DNA from 3 places in the Paenibacillus sp. FSL F4-0087 genome. Region 2 is predicted to be linked to each of the others. Evidence: predicted binding sites of a transcription regulator. Region 2 holds the regulator's gene; each other region holds the start of a gene.

The links. The regulator Rex, encoded in region 2, represses fermentation and respiration genes when NADH is low (regulators of the CRP and FNR family bind a similar motif). The targets are predictions, from matches to a motif close to TTGTGAAATATTTCACAA.
Region 1: a site for Rex is predicted at 3,379-3,396, ahead of pflB (formate C-acetyltransferase). Genes of this name have one in related genera too.
Region 3: a site for Rex is predicted at 3,736-3,753, ahead of nirB (nitrite reductase large subunit NirB). Genes of this name have one in related genera too.

The regions. Positions count from the first base shown of each region.
Region 1 covers NZ_JBBODJ010000001.1:5,036,889-5,044,561, reverse strand. Annotated here, with positions in the region: gene pflA (pyruvate formate-lyase-activating protein) at 196-948, opposite strand; gene pflB (formate C-acetyltransferase) at 1,039-3,297, opposite strand; gene adhE (bifunctional acetaldehyde-CoA/alcohol dehydrogenase) at 3,974-6,586, opposite strand; gene MHB84_RS23135 (Crp/Fnr family transcriptional regulator) at 7,017-7,673, shown strand, end outside.
Region 2 covers NZ_JBBODJ010000001.1:5,219,287-5,226,959, forward strand. Annotated here, with positions in the region: gene panB (3-methyl-2-oxobutanoate hydroxymethyltransferase) at 1-72, shown strand, start outside; gene panC (pantoate--beta-alanine ligase) at 69-965, shown strand; gene panD (aspartate 1-decarboxylase) at 958-1,341, shown strand; gene MHB84_RS24075 (tetratricopeptide repeat protein) at 1,459-2,082, shown strand; gene dinG (ATP-dependent DNA helicase DinG) at 2,224-5,085, shown strand; gene MHB84_RS24085 (redox-sensing transcriptional repressor Rex) at 5,328-5,981, shown strand; gene MHB84_RS24090 (amidohydrolase) at 5,968-7,272, shown strand; gene MHB84_RS24095 (cell wall elongation regulator TseB-like domain-containing protein) at 7,314-7,673, shown strand, end outside.
Region 3 covers NZ_JBBODJ010000001.1:4,651,823-4,659,495, forward strand. Annotated here, with positions in the region: partial or broken gene MHB84_RS21365 (formate/nitrite transporter family protein) at 1-768, opposite strand, end outside; gene nirD (nitrite reductase small subunit NirD) at 821-1,147, opposite strand; gene nirB (nitrite reductase large subunit NirB) at 1,218-3,647, opposite strand; gene MHB84_RS21380 (metal-dependent hydrolase) at 3,946-4,653, shown strand; gene MHB84_RS21385 (hypothetical protein) at 4,893-5,210, opposite strand; gene MHB84_RS21390 (M42 family metallopeptidase) at 5,413-6,486, opposite strand; gene spoVAC (stage V sporulation protein AC) at 7,103-7,606, shown strand; gene spoVAD (stage V sporulation protein AD) at 7,603-7,673, shown strand, end outside.

The sequences.
Region 1 (7,673 bases), 180 kb from region 2:
TATTGAGCATTTGGCTTTACACTCTGATTATAAAAAGTTGTAGCTTACATCGTAAGGATGACAATTCATCAATAGAGGGATAAAATCCTTCACTGGACAAATAATCTTGCATTTACAATTGATAACAGTAAAAAAACAGCCCCTGCGAAACATGTTCGCAAAGACTGCTTGGTTGGTAGATCTGTATATAAATATTTACTTATTGGAACAAGCCACGCCAGCTGTTTCCGTACGACCTTGTTCAATCAAACGATACGCTCGTTCTACTTCCTCATCACTCGGAGAAGGAACACCGTCAAGCGGATAGGCTTTCCCCAGCGCCTGCCATTTGTAAATACCCATCTGATGATAAGGCAGGATTTCGAACTTCTCGACTCCATTTAGCGTTCCAATAAACCGCCCCAGATTAAGCAAGTCTTCTTCCTCATTGTGAATCCCTGGCACATACACGTGGCGAATCCACATTTTTCGTCCATTGTCCGATAACCATTGTGCGGTGCGCAATGTTCTCTCGTTGGATTTACCTGTCAGCTTGATATGTTTCTCATCATTAATGTGCTTCAGATCCAACAAAACCAGGTCCGTGTTATCTAACAAATCATGAATCCGATCCGGTTCATTGAAACCGTTGCTGTCCAGCGTAGTATGCAATCCCCAGCGGCGTTTCGCTTCTTTGAAAACTTCGGCTACAAAATGAGCCTGTAATGTTGGCTCCCCGCCGGATACCGTAAGTCCTCCGCCGGAACTGCGATAGTAGGACAGGTATGGCTCGATTTCAGCCAGTACCTCCTCCACACTCATTTCCCTGCCACCATCCAGTGCCCATGTATCCGGATTGTGACAATACTGGCATTTGAGCAGACATCCCTGCATAAAAAGCACGAAGCGGATGCCTGGGCCGTCAACCGTCCCGAAAGTTTCGAGTGAATGAATATGTCCATTAACCATGCTGCCTCTTCCTTTCTGTATCGCATCCGCTGTGCGTTTAATATGGAGGTTCTACTCCTATCTCCTATGAACTGTTAAGTTAAGCCCGTGTTACATCGAACCGTGGAAGGTCCGGTTAATGACATCGAGTTGTTGCTCACGTGTCAGTTTGATGAAGTTAACCGCGTAACCGGATACCCGTACAGTCAACTGCGGATAGTTTTCCGGGTGATCCATCGCGTCAATCAACTGCTGGCGATCAAATACGTTCACGTTCAGATGGTGTGCCCCTTGACCAAAATAACCGTCCATCATGGCAACCAGATTGGATTTACGTGTGTCTGACTCTTTTCCGAGTGCTTTAGGCACGATGGAGAATGTGTTAGAGATCCCGTCAAGGCTGTGTTCGTACGGCAGTTTGGCTACTGAGCCAAGGGATGCCAGTGCACCTTTTTTATCCCGACCATGCATTGGGTTCGCCCCTGGAGCAAACGGTTCGCCTGCTTTACGGCCATCAGGTGTTGTACCTGTTTTTTTGCCATACACTACGTTCGAGGTGATCGTCAGTACAGACTGTGTTGGGATCGCATTACGATACGCTTTGTGTTTGCGAATCATGCCCATGAAGCTTTCCACCAGTTCAACTGCAATGCTATCGACACTGTCTTCATTGTTACCGTAACAAGGGAAGTCGCCTTCAATTTCAAAATCAATTGCGATGCCTTGTTCGTTGCGGATCGGTTTGACTTTCGCATACTTGATGGCACTCAGAGAGTCTGCTGCAACCGAGAGACCAGCAATACCACAAGCCATCGTACGTACAATGTCACGGTCATGTAGGGCCATTTCAATACGCTCATAGCTGTATTTGTCATGCATGTAATGAATGACGTTGAGTGAGTTCATATACAGTTTGGCGAGCCATTCCATCATCGGTTTGAAACGTTTCATAACTTCATTGTACTCCAGCACTTCGCTTGTGATCGCCGGATATTCAGGTCCAACTTGTGCTCCCGATTTCTCATCACGACCGCCGTTGATTGCATACAGCAATGCTTTTGCCAGGTTCGCACGAGCGCCGAAGAACTGCATTTGTTTCCCGATTTTCATCGCAGATACGCAGCAAGCAATACCATAATCGTCTCCGTAGATCGGACGCATCAGATCATCATTTTCATACTGGATGGAGCTCGTTTCGATGGATACTTTCGTACAGTATTGTTTGAAAGCCTCCGGAAGCTTTGTGGACCAAAGTACAGTCAGGTTCGGCTCAGGTGCAGGGCCAAGGTTGTTCAGGGTGTGCAGGAAACGGAAGCTGTTTTTCGTAACACGGGTTTCTCCATTTACGGACATGCCACCGATGGATTCAGTTACCCATGTTGGGTCTCCACTGAACAATTCATTATAATCTGGCGTACGCAGGAATTTGACGATCCGCAGTTTCATAACAAAATGGTCAACCAGTTCTTGAGCCTGTTCTTCAGTTAGCAAGCCTTCTTGCAAATCACGTTCAATGTAAATATCCAGGAACGAAGAAACACGTCCGAGCGACATTGCCGCACCATTTTGCTCTTTGATCGCAGCCAGGTAACCGAAGTAGAGCCATTGGAACGCTTCTTTTGCGGTTGTAGCTGGCAAGGAAATATCGAAACCATGCATTTCACCCAGTTGTTTCAATTCTTGCAATGCACGAATCTGCTCAGACAGTTCTTCACGCAGGCGAATGACATCTTCATCAATCACATCGACTTCAAGTGCATTCAGCTCACCTTTTTTATTTCGAATCAGGAAGTCCACGCCATACAGAGCTACCCGGCGATAGTCACCGATGATCCGGCCACGGCCGTAAGCATCAGGCAGACCGGTAATAATCCCTGCTTTACGTGCTGCACGCATTTCGGATGTATAAGCATCAAATACGCCCTGATTATGTGTTTTGCGGATGTTCGTAAATATATCAATGACGCCTTGAGGCATTTCAAAACCATAAGCTTCACAAGCATCAATCATCATGCGAATTCCACCGAATGGCTGAATGGAACGTTTGAATGGAGCATCCGTTTGAACACCAACAATCTGCTCTTTGGATTTATCCAGATAACCTGGTTGGTGAGAAACAATCGTTGCTGGCGTGTTTACGTCAACATCGAGTACCCCGCCATTATCGCGCTCTTTTTTGGTCAGATCGGATACGATATCCCATAACTCTTTTGTATTCTGAGTTGCACCTGCAAGAAATGCTTCGTCGCCATAGTAAGGTGATAAGTTGCGTACTAGAAAATCATTCACATCTACGGATTTCGTCCATGTTCCTTTGGTAAAGTTTCTCCAGCCTGTTTGTTGTTTGACATCTTTTTCGATCACCGACATAGTAATCCCTCCACAAATTTGGATTTCCGGACACATGACAGGATGCTTCACTCGTATCATCTGTGCCCAGAGCCGCGATTAATGTGATATTTTTCACATGTAAGCCGGAACATGTTCTCTCTACTTGGGAACCGGAACCGCGGATGAATGTTTTTCTTACATTTTCAGTATACGACTTCGTTCTTTCATCATCTGTGATTTTTATCACAAAGTTTGTGACCATCCTCACTCCACCTGTGCTGTGTCATGGTGAACCCTGCAAATTCACACTTAGCCACTGCGCGGACAGAACAACTTCTGATCAATTTTCAAACCCGAATTTTATTGATTCTATTTTTTAAGGATAAAATACGGGGATAAAGGCGAGCGCTATCGCTTCTTCAGGTTTTTTCTCTCCTCTCCGTTATCGTGTACATTTATGATTCAAACTATATAGCATAGAAGGATGAAATCGTGCTTGAAAGAGAACGCTTCGCTTCTTCAGTTCTTTCTTCCCTCTTCGTTATGGTGTGAATACCTAGTTCAAAAAGTAACATCACCGATTCCGTGTAATCTCTTTTAAAAAAGACAACTGCAAAGATTACGTTATACCTTTTTTTACAGGAAAGACGGCAATCGGGGCTCCCCTTACGGGGAACCCTGACTATATGCCTGGATCATGCTGTTGATTTAGTTGTTATTCAAACTTGCCGTAGAAAGCATTGCGGTACACATCTGCCAGTTCAGTCACCAGCGGCAGTTTTGGATTGGCTGTTGTACATTGGTCCTCGAATGCGCGGTCTGCCAGATAATCGACATGTGCCTCAAAGTCTTTGGCATCGAATCCGATTTCCTGGAACGACTCTTCAATACCCAATGTTTTGTTCAGTTTGCGGATGGCATTGATGAGGCTGGTCACCCCTTCTTCTGTCGTACGTGCAGGCAATCCCAGAATGCGGGCAATTTCGGCATAACGCTCATCTGCCACAAAGTGCGAATATTTCGGGAACGATGCAAACTTCGTCGGTTTTTTCGCATTGTAGCGGATGACGTGCGGCATCAGGATCGCATTGGTACGTCCATGTGCAGTGTGGTACTGACCGCCCCATTTGTGCGCCAAGCTGTGGTTAATGCCCAGGAATGCGTTGGCAAAAGCCATACCGGCAATCGTCGAAGCGTTATGCATTTTCTCACGAGCCAATTTGTCACCTTGCAGCGCCGATTGCTCTAGGTATTGGAATACCAGTTGAATCGCTTTGATCGCGAGTCCATCCGTGTAATCATTCGCCATAACGGAGACATACGCTTCGATCGCATGCGTCAGTACGTCCATACCTGTGTCTGCGACAGCCGTTTTAGGCAGAGTGTATACAAACTCAGGATCCACGATCGCCACGTCTGGTGTCAACTCGTAGTCTGCCAGCGGATATTTGGTATTTCCTTGATTTTTATCTGTAATAACCGCGAACGATGTTACTTCCGAACCTGTGCCCGAAGTTGTCGGGATTGCTACGAATTTCGCTTTCACGCCGAGACGTGGATATTTGTAGATCCGTTTGCGGATATCCATGAATTTTTGCTTCAAGTCGTTAAAGTCTGTGTCAGGATATTCATAGAACAGCCACATCGCTTTGGCAGCATCCATCGGTGAGCCCCCACCGAGTGCGATAATGCAGTCTGGCTGGAAGCGACGCATCATTTCCGTACCGCGGTCTACCGTTGTTGTGGATGGATCGGGTTCGACATCAGAGAACACTTCAATGGCTACTGGCATTTGACGTTGACGCAGATAGTGCTCTACTTTTTCCACATAACCGAGTTTGACCATCATCGCATCCGTAATAATGGCTACGCGTGTGATGTCCGGCATTTTGGCAAGATACTGTGTTGCACCTTTTTCGAAGTAGACTTTGTTCGGCACTTTGAACCACTGCATATTCACGGTACGGCGAGCCACCCTTTTCACGTTGATTAAGTTCACAGCGGTTACGTTGGAAGAAGTCGAGTTACGTCCATACGATCCGCAGCCCAACGTCAGTGACGGCATGTTGGTGTTGTAGATGTCACCGATGGCACCGTGTGTGGATGGCGAATTCACGATAATCCGTCCGGTTTGCAGACGATCTGCGAATTTGCCAATGACTTCTTCGTTCGTCGAATGAATAACAGAGGAGTGACCCATGCCGCCAAAAGCAACCACTTCTGCTGCACGCTCAATCCCTTCAGCTGCCGTTTTCACTTTGTAACAAGCCAGTACCGGGCTTAGTTTTTCAGCCGACAACGGGAATTTTGTACCTACCCCTTCAATCTCGGCTACGAGAATTTTGGTGTTAGCAGGGACCTCGATACCGCACATTTGCGCAATGCTGACTGCAGATTGACCAACTATCGCCGGGTTCACCGCACATTTCTCAGCATTAATCGCACCTGCGGTCAGTTTCGCAGCCTCATCCTTGTTGACGAAGTAACAGCCGTTCGCGATCATTTTCTTTTTCACCTGATCGAAGATCGGTTCTTCGATGATGACTGCTTGCTCGGAAGCACAAATCATGCCGTTATCAAACGATTTGGACAAAATCAGATCCGTTACCGCTTGATTGATATCTGCGCTTTTCTCAATAAAGCAAGGCACGTTCCCTGGCCCTACGCCCAGTGCCGGTTTACCACAGCTGTATGCCGCCCGTACCATGCCTGATCCGCCTGTTGCCAGAATGAGCGCCACATCGTTATGATTCATCAGCGCGTTTGTACGATCCATGGAAGGATCATCTATCCACTGGATACAATCCGCTGGAGCACCATGCTTCACTGCAGCATCTCGCAAAATTTTGGCAGCTTCCCGGCTACAGTTCTGTGCAGATGGGTGGAAACCGAAGATGATCGGGTTACGCGTTTTGATGGAAATCAGTGCTTTGAACATTGTGGTGGATGTCGGATTCGTTACCGGGGTAATCCCCATGATAATGCCGACAGGCTCCGCAATTTTCTGGAAACTTTCGTACTCATTATCTTCAATAACCCCTACTGTTTTGTCATATTTGATGCTATGATATACATACTCTGTTGCAAATATATTTTTGGTGATTTTATCCTCATACACACCCCGGCCTGTTTCTTCCACGGCCATCTTGGCGAGCATCATATGTTTGTCGAGACCTGCCAGCGCCATCGCTTGCACGATGCGGTCAATCTGTTTCTGATCCATGGACATGAATGCTGCATGTGCTTTATTCGCTTTGTCAATTAACGTTTGAATATACTGACCTGCTGTCGGTTCTTTTACTGGGGCGACTTCGTTCTTTACAGCCATCTCCCTCATCCTCCTAAAGGTTCGTATTGGTTTGTCTCTCTTCTTTACATTCACATCGTATCATGGGGAAAGAGTTAATTATGTGATTTTTTTCACAAAGTATAACAAATTTAATTTAAGTTTTTTAGTGTCCCTCACTTAGCCATTTACACTTCCTATTTAAACTATAGGGCTGTCAGATTCATCCTCCCCTTCAGAAAGTGAATTTAATCACAATGTTTGAAATTTCGCCATTTTTGCCCCCTTTCCACGCCCCTCAAACGGCAAGATAAGGTATATACTGAACTTAAAAATTGAACCACCGCAATTTGTACCGTCCTTTCCGGCCGAGAGATGACCTTGATCAGGACGGCAACGGTTTGCGGCGAACCACGGGGGCCAGTCCAAGCTGCAGAAGGCCGTCCGATGGACACAAAGGGGAGATAGACTTATGAGAGAACAACTGAGTGTACTGGAAAAACGCGGAAATACCAACTGTTTCTCGGAAGCGAATTTCAACCATCTGCTCGTAACGATGAAGGACAGAACCTATCCGGAAGGAACCCATCTGTATTGGGAAGGAGATGTCTCTGACAAACTTTATTATATGAAACGGGGCCGTGCTCAGATCACCAAATCCACGGATGAAGGCAAGGAACTGATTATGTACATGTATCAATCCGGTGATATGATTGGGCAGGCTGATCCGTTCTTCGGATCGAAACACAGCTTTTCGGCGGAAGTGCTGGAGGATAGTGAGATCGGTGTACTGGAGCATAAAGACCTGGAGATGCTGATCTGCCAACACTGTGACTTTGCGATCGACTTTATGAAATGGATGGGTATCCATCACCGGTTAACCCAAACCAAATTCCGTGATCTGATGTTATATGGGAAACCAGGTGCACTCTGCTCCACGCTAATTCGATTGTCCAATTCCTACGGCGAACCCCATGGAGAGCATGTCATGATTCATAAAAAAATAACGCACACGGATCTGTCCAATATGATTGGAGCGACCCGTGAAAGTGTCAACCGCATGTTAAGCGATCTGCGTAAAAAAGACGCCATTGAATACGACAACGGCATGATTGTCATCAAGGATCTG
Region 2 (7,673 bases):
TTTACCGCCGCTGACGGCGTTCTGGATCAACTATACGGACATCGTAAAGAAAAGGTGGAGACAAACGCATGAAAGTGATACGGACAATCGCAGAATTAAGACAAGAACTGAGCTTGAAACGTCAGTCGATTCAGTCCAGAGAGTCCATTGTAGGACTCGTGCCTACGATGGGATTTCTTCATGAAGGCCATGCAAGTTTGATGCAAGCGGCTAAAGAACAGAGTGATATCGTGGTTTTGAGCATATTTGTAAATCCAATTCAATTTGGTCCGAATGAAGACTTTGACAGTTACCCAAGGGACGAAGCCAGAGATGTGGAAACTGCACGAGCAAAAGGGGTAGATATCGTATTTATTCCCTCTGTTGAAGAGATGTATCCACAGCCTACACAAACGACTGTATCGGTTTCTCGTCTAACGGATCGCTTATGCGGTGCATCACGTCCAGGGCATTTTGACGGAGTGACTACAGTCGTGTCGAAGCTTTTTAACATTGTACAACCACAGCGTGCATTTTTTGGCATGAAGGACGCACAGCAGGTAGCTGTGATCCAGCAGATGGTTAACGATTTGAACATGGCAGTTGAGATTGTGCCTTGTCCTATCGTTCGTGAGAGTGATGGCTTGGCGCTTAGTTCGCGCAACGTGTACCTCAGCTCAGAACAGCGTCAGGAAGCTCTTGTACTGTCCAAGGCACTACGAGAGGCACAGGAAGCTGTAGATGCAGGGACGGCGATGACAGCAGCGGATATCCGCAGTATATTGCGTCAGAACATTGAACGTTCACCAATGGCTGTGATTGATTATGCTGAAATTCAGGCTTTTCCAAGCCTGGAGCCACTTGCTGATCAGGAAAAAGTTCATGGTCGTGACGATCTGTTGATCGCACTTGCAGTAAAATTCGGCAAAACAAGATTGATTGACAATATAAGGCTGCAAAAATCGGAGGTACTGTCCCATGTTTAGAACACTAATGAAATCCAAAATTCACCGGGCAACCGTTACGGAAGCAAACCTGAACTATGTGGGTAGCATTACCATAGATGAAGATCTAATGGAAACTTCCGATCTAATGGAAAATGAGAAAGTGCAAATTGTGAATAATAACAATGGTGCACGTCTGGAAACCTATGTCATTCCAGGTCCGCGTGGAAGTGGAGTGATCTGCTTGAACGGAGCAGCAGCTCGTCTGGTACAGCCTGGGGATACCGTGATAATCATTTCATATGCAATGATGTCTCAAGAAGAGGCAAATAATCACAAGCCTACCGTTGTATTTGTGGATGGACAGAATAAACCTGTGCAAACGATGAAGCACGAAGTTCATGCGACGATTATGTAATCGACTGGTAAGGGGAATGAAATCGACCCATTCTACAAAAAATGAGTACAGGTCACTGCACTAATCCATTTTTTCAAGGGTGGGGATGCATCGATGTTCCAGCATGTTTTCGCAGAAATGAACGACATGTTAGATGAAATTATCAAGCGCTACCCTTCTGCTGAAGGCCTAAGCAAACAAGAATTGCTGCAAAAGTGGAATTTGCTGAAGCGGATGAGTGACGGGATGATTGATGAGTGGCTGATGTTTGAAGAAAAAATGAGCCAGGTGAGGGAAAGGGAACTGGATAAGCCTGCTTCCCTCGAACCTGAACAGGAAGCTGTTACCGCACTGCCAGAACTGCATCTGGAGTGTTTCAGTCGCGGTCAGGGATATTTCAAACTGCAAATGTACCCGCAGGCGATTATGCAATTTTCTAGGGTTGTGACCGACTATCCGGAAAGTGCATTGACTCGTTTTTACCTGGCTCTTGCTTATCTCAACCTGGAACAAACCGAGGAAGCCGGAATACACTTGCAGCGGATCATGCATCTGAACGGTTCGCCGAGATTGAAGGGGCTAGTATGTAACGTCCTGGGCTGTATCGAGGCCAAGCTCGCGAATCCTGAAGGTGCATGTTCATTATTTGCGCAGGCGCTTCAGTATGACCCATCGTTGACCGAACCGCTGTATAACATGGAAGCATGTCGATTAAACAGCGGAAAACTGCAATATGCAAATCAGCTGACTGCCTTAAATTAAGGCCAATTCGGCGGCATAAAGACGGTGTTCCCTCCTCTGGCATAGCGGCGGGGACACCGCTTTTTTGTCAGTTAATTTTCAAATGCCCTTTTTTTTGCTATGCTGTAACATAGACTGGAATGGAAGGGACCGTACATTGCAATGAAATTTGCCGTATTGGATTTCGAAACAACCGGCACGCAGTCCGACGGTGAGATAATACAGGCCGGACTTGCCATCATAGATCATGACTACAGCATAACTCAAATATATAGTTCTTATGTGAACCCAGGTGTACCGATTCCTCCGTTTATTACGGGGTTAACCGGTATTACTGATGAAGATGTGGCGAATGCTCCCTCATTGGAAGAGATGATGATGGAGATGGTTCCGCTGCTTGACGATGTTGTTCTTGTTGGACACAACGTTGCTTTTGATTTTCATTTTCTTCAAAATGCACTCGATCGATGCGGTTATCTGCCATTTACCGGACGGATTCTGGATACGATTGATTTCCTGAAGATCACTTTTCCGTCACTGGGGTCTTATCAACTCGGTTATGTGTCTTCGGAATTCGGATTTCAGCATGACCGCCCTCATCAGGCAGACAGTGATGCTCTCGCAACAGCTTTTGTATTACTGAAGTGCCTCGATGAGCTGCGTGCACTGCCTCTGATCACGATTCAGCGCCTCAGTGACCTGTTTGCGCCGGAAGACAGTGACTTGGGTTGGTTCTTTGATGGAATGCGTACTGAGAAGGAAGCAGAGCCGATTCAGGATCTGGATGGTCATACGTATTACCGCCAGCTCGCCCTGAACGTGAGTGACTGGACCGATATAGGCTCACCACGCGATGAGCGAGAAGGTAATCCGCTGGAAGGCGTAAGTTTTGAGCAGTTCATGGATCAGGTTAGAGATAACCTGAAGGAGACGCTGGACCATTATGAGGAGCGTGAGGCGCAAACTCAGATGTTCAGCAGTGTACGACAAGCTTTGGATGAAGAGAAACATCTCTTGATTGAAGCTGGAACAGGTACAGGTAAATCACTTGGGTATTTGCTGCCTGCCATCTATGAAAGTGTGAAACAGGAACAGAAAGTCATGGTCAGCACACATACCATCAACCTGCAGGAGCAATTGAGAGAGCGGGATATTCCTATGCTGACCCAGGTAGTTCCGTTCCCGTTCAAGGCAGCAGTGTTCAAAGGACGTGGGCACTATCTGTGTCTGCGTAAGTTTGAGCACAAAATCAATAAACGTGAATTCGCTACACCGAAAGAGGATTATTTTACAGCGGCTCAGATGATTGTCTGGCTTACTCAGACGGAGACTGGAGACGACGAGGAGCTTAATCTAAGCGGGCGCGGAGGAGACTTCTGGGAGACAGTACAGAGTGAGTCTGAGTCTTGTCTTGGACGTTCCTGTCCTTGGTTCCGCAAATGTTTCTATCACCGGGCCAAACATGAAGCCGGGCTGTCTGATATCGTCATTACCAATCACTCGAAATTATTTACGGATGTCAAAGCAGCACATCAGCTACTGCCGGCCTACGAAAGTCTCGTCATCGATGAAGCACATCATTTGGAGGACGTAGCAGGTAAGCATCTGGGTCTTCATATGAAATATTTCACGTTGGTTCATACTCTGACCCGACTGTTTAAAGATAGCCGTAATGGCCAACTGCCGATGCTTCGTTCTCAATTATCGGGTCACGAAAATTCGGTACAGTGGGGCTCCATGATTGATCAGATGTTCCCGCTTGCGGTCGAAGTCAAAGAGATGTGGGATCGACTAAGTGATACATTGTTTGGCCTGCTGCCTGAACGCAGCGATGCTTCTCCAGGCGAGACAGGACAATTCTCTCTTAGACTGAAGCCTTCACAAAAACCAGCTAAATGGCAGGAATTGCAGGATGCTGAAAACCAAATCTATGTCACTCTAGGTGATTTGATTCGTAAAGGTGACAAGCTGCTGCTTGAAGTGAAAGAAGATCAGGATGATTATCAGTCCGATAGTCTGATTACGGATATCTCAGGTCTGCTCAAGGACTTGGCAACGATTAAGGATAATCTGCGTTTCTTCATGCGGATGGATGATGCCAACACCGTGTACTGGATGGAGGCCAGCGGCCAGTTCCGCAGTAAATCACTTCAGCTCTATGCTGTTCCTGTCGATGTCAGTGCACAATTGAAGGATATGTTCTTTGATAAAAAGAAAAGCGTTGTGCTTACATCGGCTACGCTCTCCGTTGACAAGTCATTTCAATTCATGATCGAACAGCTGGGTTTGCAGGAAGCTGCCGAGAATAACCGTTTGTTAACGTCCATGTTGCCGTCACCGTTCAATTATCGAGAACAGGCGCTGCTCGTCATTCCGCGTGATTTCCCAAGCGTGAAGGGCAGTGTAGGCGATGCCCACTTTGTGGATATGCTCGTGCACTCCCTCGCGGAAACGGCTATTGCCACTCGTGGACGTATGATGGTGTTGTTCACCTCCTATCGCATGCTGCGCCAGGTCTATGACCCACTTAAGGAGGCCTTGTCAGGCAATGATATCTCTTTGCTTGGGCAAGGGGTGGACAGTGGCAGCCGTTCCAAGCTTACACGCCGCTTCCAAGATGCGAAAGCAACGGTGCTTCTTGGCACAAGCAGCTTCTGGGAAGGGGTGGACATTCCAGGAGAGGCTCTGACTTGTCTCGCGATTGTCAGACTGCCGTTCCAGCCACCGAATCATCCATTAGTCGAAGCGAAGAGCGAGCTTTTGCAGCAGCAGAAGAAAAACCCGTTTATGAAGCTGTCCGTGCCACAAGCCGTCATCCGTTTCAAACAGGGATTTGGCAGACTGGTTCGTACAGGCAAAGACAGAGGCATTGTAATTGTATACGATACACGCGTTATTGAAGCGTATTATGGCAAGTACTTTTTATATTCATTACCTGGTCCTAAAATGGAGCACATGCTCACCGAGCAGATGGTTCCTCGTATTTCGGAATGGCTCGAGAGACCGACCGAAGAGCAACAATAACAGATACGCTCTGTAGCTTCCATTATTGCAAGACGCCAGTGGTTGGCGGTAAAATTAAGTAATATGATTTTTGTTTCGTGGATATGCGAGTAAAGCAATTAAAGGAATAAAAGCAATAAAAGCAATTATCCATTATATAACAACGAGCATCCTGTTTAACTCAGTAATCTTTTTGCTCGTTTTAGACAGGGTGCTCAGCTTTTTCATCTATCTATCGTGGCCTTTGTAAGGGGGAGCAATGAATGAAATCAGATAAAATTTCGGAAGCCGTGGTGCGTAGATTGCCTGTTTACTTGCGTTATTTGAATGAACTGCATCAGCGCGAAGTCAATACGGTCTCTTCACAAGAACTGGGACTGAGGCTGGATTTGAATCCTGCCCAGATTCGTAAAGACCTGGCTTACTTCGGTGACTTTGGTCGTAAAGGGATCGGGTATGACGTTTCATATCTCATTGAGAAAATCCGCCATATTTTAAAAATAGACCAGCAGATCAATGTAGCTCTTGTCGGAGCAGGTAATTTGGGACATGCCTTGTCTAATTACAATGCCTATCTCAAAGACAACATGAAGATCGTCGCTGTATTTGATGCCTACGGTCCGAAGATTGGGAGTCAAATCAATAGTTTGACGGTGCAACCAATGAATGAATTAACGGATTCGGTCAAAAAAGACAACATTCGTATAGGTATTATCACGGTTCCCGATACGGAAGCCCAAAATGTTGCAGATCAACTGATTGAGTCAGGAATTGAAGCGATTCTGAATTTTGCACCAACGATTCTGAAGACTCCGCCGCATATTCGTATTCATCATGCCGATTTTACGACGGATTTGCTTAGTCTGGCTTATTACTTGGAGAATGGAAAGGACGACGAGGAAGATGACGACAAATAGATGGGTAATTCACAACGGCAAATTTGCCGTGTGTGAGGGTACGAATTGGAAAGTGGTTCAAGGTTTTATGGTTGTTGAGAATGACAAGATTGTGCATATTGGTGAGACATTGCCGGAAGGAGACGAAAGTCTGACAAAGGTGGACGGGAAAGGACTGTTCTTCTTGCCGGGTCTGATCAATACGCATGGTCACGCGGCCATGTCGCTTCTGAGAGGCCATGGAGACGATCTGGCGTTACAAGTATGGTTGCAGGAGAAAATGTGGCCAATGGAAGCCAAAATGACGTCTGAAGACGTATATTGGGGCACATCACTATCTGTTCTTGAAATGTTGAAAGGCGGAACAACAGCTTTCCTGGATATGTATGATCATATGGATCAGGTGGCGAAAGTGGTGGAACAATCCGGCGTTCGGGCTGCTCTGGCACGTGGGGTAATCGGACTTTGCTCAGAAGAAGAACAACTGCGCAAGCTCGAAGAGTCCGCAGCATTTGCCCGTCAATGGAATGGACAAGCAGACGGAAGAATTACAACTGTAATCTCTCCACATGCCCCTTACACTTGCCCTCCGGATTACATAGAGAAGCTGGTACAGGTTGCTCATGACCTGAATCTGCCTTTGCATACGCATATGTCTGAAACGCTTCGTGAAGTGGAACAGAACGTGGCTGATTACGGACTTCGTCCGGTTGCACATCTGGAGAAACTAGGATTTTTCTCCCGTCCATCACTGGTTGCACATGCGGTACATCTGAATGATGAAGAGATCGAGATTCTCGCAAAGCATGATGTAGCAGTTTCCCACAATCCAGGTAGTAACCTGAAATTGGCTTCGGGTGTTGCACGAGTACCTGATCTGTTGAAAGCAGGCGTGACTGTGTCCCTGGGAACAGACGGACCAGCAAGTAACAATAACCTGGATATGTTCGAAGAGATGAGATTGGCTGCGTTGATTCATAAAGGTGTATCTGGTGACCCTACTGCAGTGCCGGCAGGGGAAGCGCTTCTGCTTGGAACTTCATATGGTGCCAAATCCATATTCCTGAATAATACAGGCGCTCTGCAAGTTGGCATGAAGGCTGACTTCTTCGCGTTGAACATCGAACAAGCCCATTTCTATCCGCATACGGATCTGATTTCCCATACAGTCTACTCGGCATCGGCCAAAGATGTGGAGCATGTGTGGGTGGATGGTAAACAAGTGGTTAAACATGGCGAATGTCTTACGATGGATGAAGAGCGCATTCTGCGTGAGTCTCAGCTGGCATTTGACAGTTTGCTTGCCCGATAATTACAAGGACAGCATCGTCATAGGGAAAGGAAGTTCGGCTTTTGAAGAAAAAAAAGAAGTGGATATGGATTTCGCTGCTGCTCCTGGTTCTGATTCTGTTTGGACTTCAGCGTTATTATGTCTATGTTACCCAGGATCAGCGCAAGGAAGAGGCGTTGGCCATACAGGCGGCCCAGGAACAGCTGGGGATTACGTCCCACGAAGAGCTGCGTAAGTATGTTTGGGGACAGAAAGACGGCGGAGACAACATATACTGGACCCTGATCGGCAAAAATAAGGATAACCAGGATGTCATGGTGTGGGTGAAGTTTGATGAGAATAACAAACCGGTGACGGGAACGAATGCGGTACACGGGGAACTGTTAAAGAACGGCATGAATGAGGCTCAGATTCGAAATCGG
Region 3 (7,673 bases), 570 kb from region 2:
CACGGGCGAAACAAACCAGTACGCCATACCTACAAACAGCGCACCGCCGATAATATTACCGAGCGTGACCGGAATCATGTTATGCATCCAGCCTGCCAGAGTAATTGTTTCCGGGTGGTTTGGCAACAACCAGGACAAGGATAGCAAAGTCATATTGGCGACGCTGTGCTCATATCCACTTGCGATAAAGGCGTACAGACACCATCAGATGAGGACGAGTTTGGCAATATCTTCTTTTGAACGGGCTGCCATCCAGATCGCCAGACAGACCAGCCAGTTACAGAGAATGCCTCGGAAGAAAAGTTCGCTAACGGGAGCAGCCATCTTTTTGGCAGAAACGACAAAAAGCAGATGTTCCGGTGTCGCCGTCTTGAAGAGACCGCTGCCCACAATAAGCAGACTGAGCAGAACGGCACCGATCAGATTGCCAAGGAAGACGAGTCCCCAGTTTTTGAGAGTATCCCGAATAGTAGTCCGACCAGCTAGTGTGCTCATTGTAAAGAACATATTGTTACCAGTAAACAGCTCCGATCCAGCAAAGATGACGAGTGTGAGGGCAAGTCCAAAAGACATGCCCATCAGCATCATCTGCAGTGGGGACTGGGCAGCAAGCAGTGGGGCACCGATACTGAATATCAGAATGATGCCAAGGCCTACATATGCGCCAGCCATCAAAGCGGCAACCATGTAACGTGGCAGGCTTTTGTTCATTTGATCTCGTTTTTTAACCGCTGCTTCAATAATTCCTTCAACATTTGATGTATACATGACGATTTCCCCCATTTTGGTGCATCTGTCGTTGACAGTGAAAATCTTATTGCTATAAAGCGACCCAGACCTGCCCGTTCTCGACCTTCACGGGATACATCTGCACTTGTCCCTGATCGGGGGCCTGCACAAGACCTGTGTTTAGGTCGATTTTCCAATCATACAGTGGATCGTACAGATAATACCCGGAGACAATCCCTTCCGCCAGCGGTCCACCCTTGGGATGAGGATTTCTATTTTCTGCAGCAAAGATGGTGCCATCTGAGGTGCGAAATACAGCTAGTTCATGGTCTTTGATCTCAACCACTCTACCTATCTGCGGCAGAAATTCTTCGATCTCTCCGGCAGGATAATAGATGGCAGATTGCTGTGTTGTCATATGAACATCTCCTTCATTATCAGTTTCACGTTACAGGGTCGATATATATCATAATGGCAGAGACAGAGGACTACGGTCGAGCAGAAACTTCTATGCCATGGAAAAGTTTGTTCTGGCCTTCCTCGTTACGCAGTGCTTTTTTCCAAGGATCTTCCACTTGCTCAAGAGCGAATTCAATTCGTTCCATAAGCGCCTTACGCTCTTTTACGTCTTCGACAACAACGGCCCGAATCTGCTCCAACCCAACACGTTCCACCCATTCGGAAGTCCGCTCCAGGTAGTTGGCTGTCTCCCGATAATGCTGCATGATTGCTCCACAAAGCTCAACTAGTTCTTGATCGGTCTTCACCTTGCACAGGGAGTCAGCCAGTCTCGCCTTGATGCCGCCATTGCCTCCAATAAATATTTCCCAGCCGCCGTCATTGCCCACGATTCCGATATCTTTTGTACACGACTCTGCACAGTTACGAGGGCAACCGTTTACGGCATATTTGAACTTGGCAGGTAGATCGAGACGTTCGAACTTGCGTTCTAGCAGAGCACCCATCGCCATGGAATCCTGCGTGCCGAAGCGGCAAAATTGTGAGCCGACACATGTTTTGACCGTACGCAGTGATTTGGCGTAAGCATAGCCTGAAGGCATATCCAATTCAGCCCAGACTTTGGGCAGATCTTCTTTTTTGACTCCAATCAGGTCCAGCCGCTGACCTCCAGTCACTTTGACGGCTTTTACATCGTATTTGACCGAAATGTCGGCAATGCGTTTCAAGTCTTCCGGCGTTGTGACGCCGCCATACATGCGCGGTACAACCGTATACGTGCCGTCTTTTTGAATATTGGCGTTCATACGTTCGTTGACAAAACGGGATTCCTTTTCATCCACATGGGTATCTGGTGCGATCATGCCAAGGTAATAGTTAATGGCCGGGCGGCATTTGGAACACCCTTCGGGTTGATTCCAACCCAGAACATGCATGACCTCTTTGGTCGTCTGCATTCCTTTTTGTCTGATCTCGGCTACGATCTCATCCCGGTTGAGGGAGGTACAGCCGCAGATTCCCTGTTTGGCACCCGCTGTAAAGTTGTCTCCAAGCACATATTGCAAAATCTGTTCAACAACCGGTTTACAGCCGCCGCAGGAGCGGGTTGCACCCGTACAGGCTTTGATTTCGTCTACGCTGGTCAATCCCTCATTCGTAATGGCATCGACAATGGTTCCTTTGGTTACTCCGTTACATCCACAGACAATTTCGTCTTCTGCCATAGTTTCCACGGATGTGGCTTTTTTGTGCCCACCGCAGCCTGTACCCATCAGTGAAGCATACAGTTCATCTGTCATCTCAGCCTGTTGTTTAATCAATTTCTGTAATTCGGCAGAATCCGTAATATCACCAAAGAGTACAGCGCCAACCATGATATTATCCCGAAGCAGAATTTTTTTGTAGGTGCGTTTCCAGTCGTCTTTATGTGAAATGATCGTATGTTCGGGACTGTCGATAAATTCACCGGTCGAAAAGACGTCTACGCCCGAAATTTTCAATTTCGTGGATACCACAGAACCTTCATAGGGAGCTGTATCAACACCGCATATATGTTTGGCCAGAATCATGCCCTGTTCAAACAGTGGGGCAACGAGGCCGTAGCATACACCGCGATGTTCGGTGCATTCTCCGACAGAATACACGTTATTTAGTGACGTCTGCATATAGTCATCCACTACAATACCTCGGTTAACTTCCAGGCCACTTTCCCGGGCTACACCCGTATTGGGTTTGATGCCTACTGCCATGACAACAAAATCAGTGTTCAGCACGGAATCGTCTGCAAAACGAATACCTTCTACCCGTTCGCCACCGAGAAGCTCTGCGGTTTGTGCGCCCATCTTGAACCGAATGCCCTGTCGCTCAAGTTCGGTTTTTAACATCGCAGATGCCTGAGGGTCAAGCTGGCGTTCCATCAGATCCTGCATCAGATGCACGACTGTAACTTCCATGCCGAGCTGGACCAAGCCTTTGGCAGCTTCGAGGCCGAGAAGACCTCCTCCAATGACAGCCGCTTTTTTATATTGTTTCGCTGCTTCCAGCATGACGTTACAATCCGCTATATCCCTGAACCCAACGACCCCTTGTTTGTCATGACCCGGTACAGGAAGAATGAAAGAGCTGGAGCCGGTTGCGATGATGACTTTATCGTAAGGGAAACGTAAGCCTTCCGCAGTTACGACTTCACGTGTTTCTGACTCAATGCGTGTTATGGTTGTACCCGTATGGAGGGTGATACCGTAATCTTCATACCAATGCAGATCATTAAGCACAATATCATCAATTGTTTTGCTGCCTTCCAGCACATAGGACAGCATTATCCGATTGTAATTGGGATAGGGCTCTGTGCCAAAGACGGTAATGTCGAACCGGGAACTCAATTTCAAAATTTGTTCAACTGTACTTATGCCTGCCATGCCATTACCGATGATAACCAGTTTTTCTTTATTTCCGTTCATGGTTGTATGCCTCCTTTAGTGGATACTTTACGTTACCAGCATTTTTAGTGGATTATATTTAAATCATACCGTTCAATGTTGACATTATATGTGATTAATTTCACTAATAATGATAGAAGCTTCATAATGAAACAGGCTTATTCAGAATATCTACAGTAAAGGTGCCCAGAAGTATTCGATGGAGAAAGATTATAATTGAAATGAGAAATGCGAACTATTGTTCTTATATAGTTTTCGTTGTAAAATCTGGAGTGGACGGTTTATGTTCCCTATTTCTTCGAAAGGAAGTTTTTGCACCATGATGGGAAGATCCCACCTGATTATCGGGACCACTGTATCCCTCTCTGTTCTGCAGTTAGCCGGTATGCCTGTGACTGCACCGGCGGTTACCGTGGCTCTGATCGGTTCGCTGCTGCCAGACATTGATGAGCCGAATTCGCTATTGGTATCCAAAGCATTGCCGAACAGTCTCATTAGGCTATTACAGACAATCCTGCTGCCTGTCGCTGTATTTGTGTACTTCTATGTTCAGGCGAAACCATGGAATCTGCTGCTCGCCATTTTGATTGCGATGGTATCATTCCTGCCGTCGCGTTCCCTGCGCAAAGTGTTGATGTTTGCAATCGGATTGGGACTTGTATTTTATGGGCATGCATTCGCACCATGGAATCTAATTGCTGGCAGTCTGTTAATGCTCTGTACCACGTTAACCCACAGGGGATTGACACACACATTATATGGAACCGCCGTATGGACTGGGTTGCTCTACAGTACAACTCATTTGCAGGGGCCAGAGATCTGGGTAGCCGGAGGTACAGCCTATGTCATGCATCTATTGGCAGATTCGTTGACGAATCGCGGCATTCGTCCATTGCCACCACTCAAGTGGCGTATAAGGATTAATCTCATGAGTACGGGCACGAAGCAAGGGGCCGTTGTGGAAAATGTGTGCATTGTGCTGGCCCTTATTGTGGCCTGGATTGCATTCTCTCCTTTATTTCTGTGATATCTCAAAAATACCAGTCCTGCAATAGGACTGGTATTTCTTTGGTTCATATCCATGGCTGTATTCAATTTGGAGATGGTCAGATCATGTGGTTGTGGGTGTACTCGACAAACCTTCAATATCTGTTGAACCAAATACAAACAACATTACAAGGATAACTACAATTATCAGTTCGGCGAAGCCAATTCCGTCAAAGTCAGACATCATCCCAACCTCATTTCATCCTCATTTCATCCTATCTAGGAATTTATCCTTTGTTGAAAAGCCCGAATAACATCATCCAGTGTCACGTCGCCCATTTCGTCTAGAAATTGGACTAGCTTATCGGCGTTAGACGGCGAAATATTTTTAAGTGTTTTGTACTGACCAACTAATTCAACAACGAGTGTGGCTTCTCGAAACAACGTTACGGCATCAACTCTTAATTTCCCACTTACGAGCAAGGCAGCAACGATAATCTCCAGATTTTTTCCTTTTAGGCTACCGTTGAGAAGGGTATTTGCAGCATTTGTTTTTTTGGAACCCTTATTCGATTTTCCATTCCTTCTCATTGCCATAATAGGTCCCCCACTACTTGATGTTTAGTTCTTCTACCGTTGTTATATCGTATGAATCTTTTCTATATATGTTCTAGCTATTAAACTAGTTGCAGCAAAAAAAAGAGACGTCCTGCTGAAGCAGAACATCTCTTGAGGTTTTAATCTAAAAGAGGGAAGCCATGAAGCTTATGTAATTCAAGATCCTCCCTTGAATCGATCCTTACGCGTTTCCGATAATTGTGTTTAGTGTTGTCTGATCCAGACCCTTCACCAGTTTCACGAGCAATTCTTTTGCTGCATCATAGTCATCCGTATGAATAATGGAAGAAGAAGTATGAATGTAGCGGGCGCAGATGCCAATTACCGTGGAAGGCACACCGATACCGCTCAAATGTACCGCTCCGGCATCCGTACCGCCAGGAGAGATGAAATATTGCATTTTAATTTGATTGGATGATGCTGTGTCCTGAACATATTCAACAATACCGCGATGGGTGAACATGCCCGGATCGAAGATACGCAGTAAAGCACCTTGTCCAATATGTCCAAATGATTGTTTGTCTCCTGTCATATCATTCGCGGCACTGCAGTCCAGTGCAAAGAAAATATCCGGCTCAATCAGATTGGCAGCCGTGCGTGCACCGCGTAGCCCCAATTCTTCTTGGACTGTTGCACCGCAATAGAGAGTGTTTGGTAATTTTTCTTTATGCAATGCTTCAATCAGCTCAAGTGCAAGGCCTACACCGTAACGGTTATCCCATGCTTTTGCCATAATTTTCTTCGGATTAGCCATCGGTGTGAACTCACAGATCGGCACAATCTGCATGCCTGGGTGAATGCCCCAAGACTCTGCTTCTGCACGGTTATCAGCACCGATATCCAAGTACATATGGTTAAGATCTACCGGTTTATTGCGCTGAGATTCATCGAGAAGATGAGTAGGTGTCGAACCGACAACCCCTGTAATCCGGCGATCCGGAGTGATGAGTTCCAGACGTTGGGACAATACAGCCTGACTCCACCATCCACCGAGGGGGCGGAATTTGATCATGCCTGTTTCCGTAATGCCTGTGGTCATGAAGCCAACTTCGTCGAAGTGACCTGCAACCATGACTTTGGGTCCAGACGCTTCTCCTCGCAATACACCAAAAAGGCTACCCAGGCGATCCTGGATAAATTCATCCGTATAAGGAGACATTTGTTCTTTCATCCATCCGCGAAGCTCGCGTTCAAATCCTGAAACGGAAGGGAATTCCGTTAATGTCCGAAACATTTCCAACGTTTTTTGATTCATGTGTCGACAACTCCTCTGCTTGTATGTAGATCAGGTCTCAGCAGAACGGCTGCCGGACTGTTGTCCTTCAAAAGAGAAGAACGTTTATTTAACCACTGGTCACACTACAGTATGAACCTTGCGCAAGTAATTGTCCATGGTTATGTCACGTATCTCAGGCATAAATACTTGCTCGTTTGATGATTCATCGGGTCATGAAATCCGCACCAAACACAGTCGACAAGCAGCAACATTGAATAAGCATAGAGTGAGGAACCATTTTGCTTAACCTTTTTCCATGAGGGTATTTAATATGCTAATAATTTCACTTGCCTGACAACAGGAAGGAGCTGGGACAATAGATGGAGCCACCCGATGAAGGCAATGAAACCATGCTTTGTATCGTCCTCTTTATTTTGCTCGTAATCATTCTGCTTTATTTATAACTTTCTCCAGACCTCTGATCCGGTGCTGAGCGACTCATCTGATTCAGCTGCTTCATCGTGCTGGAAACAAATGCTGTCTTTCGCCGGATACATAACTTTCCCAACCTTAACAAACAATGAATACAGGATTACACACAGTACATGTAGTCACATCTGTTGACTCATTTTCATTACAAGGGAGGTTCTGTATCTTGCCAGCTCAAACTAAGGGTAGTAGTAAAAAATCATCATCATCCCTGTCCATCAGTGAACAGGAATATAAAAAAGTCGCCAAAAAACATGAGCCTGCCCGTCCAATCTGGGCGAACTGTATTAAGGCATTCCTCGTTGGCGGATTGATTTGCGTCATTGGACAGGCTATCCAGGAAGCGTTTATGGCGGGGTTTGACATGACATCAAAGGAAGCTGCAAGTCCAACCGTTGCGGTCATGATCCTCATTTCAGTCATCCTGACCTGTCTCGGTGTCTACGATAAAATGGCGCAATGGGCGGGTGCAGGGACGGCTGTACCTGTCACGGGATTTGCCAACTCGATGTGCTCTGCAGCACTGGAGCATCGTGCCGAGGGACTGGTGCTTGGAGTTGGTGCCAACATGTTTAAACTTGCAGGCTCGGTCATTGTGTTTGGTGTTGTTGCTGCCTTTATCGTGGGAATCGTATACGCCATTCTCGGTTTTGGAGGTGGACATTTATGAAACGTTTGGGCCAACAAACCTGGCAATTTGAGAACCGTCCACGGATTATTGGCAAATCGGCAGTTGT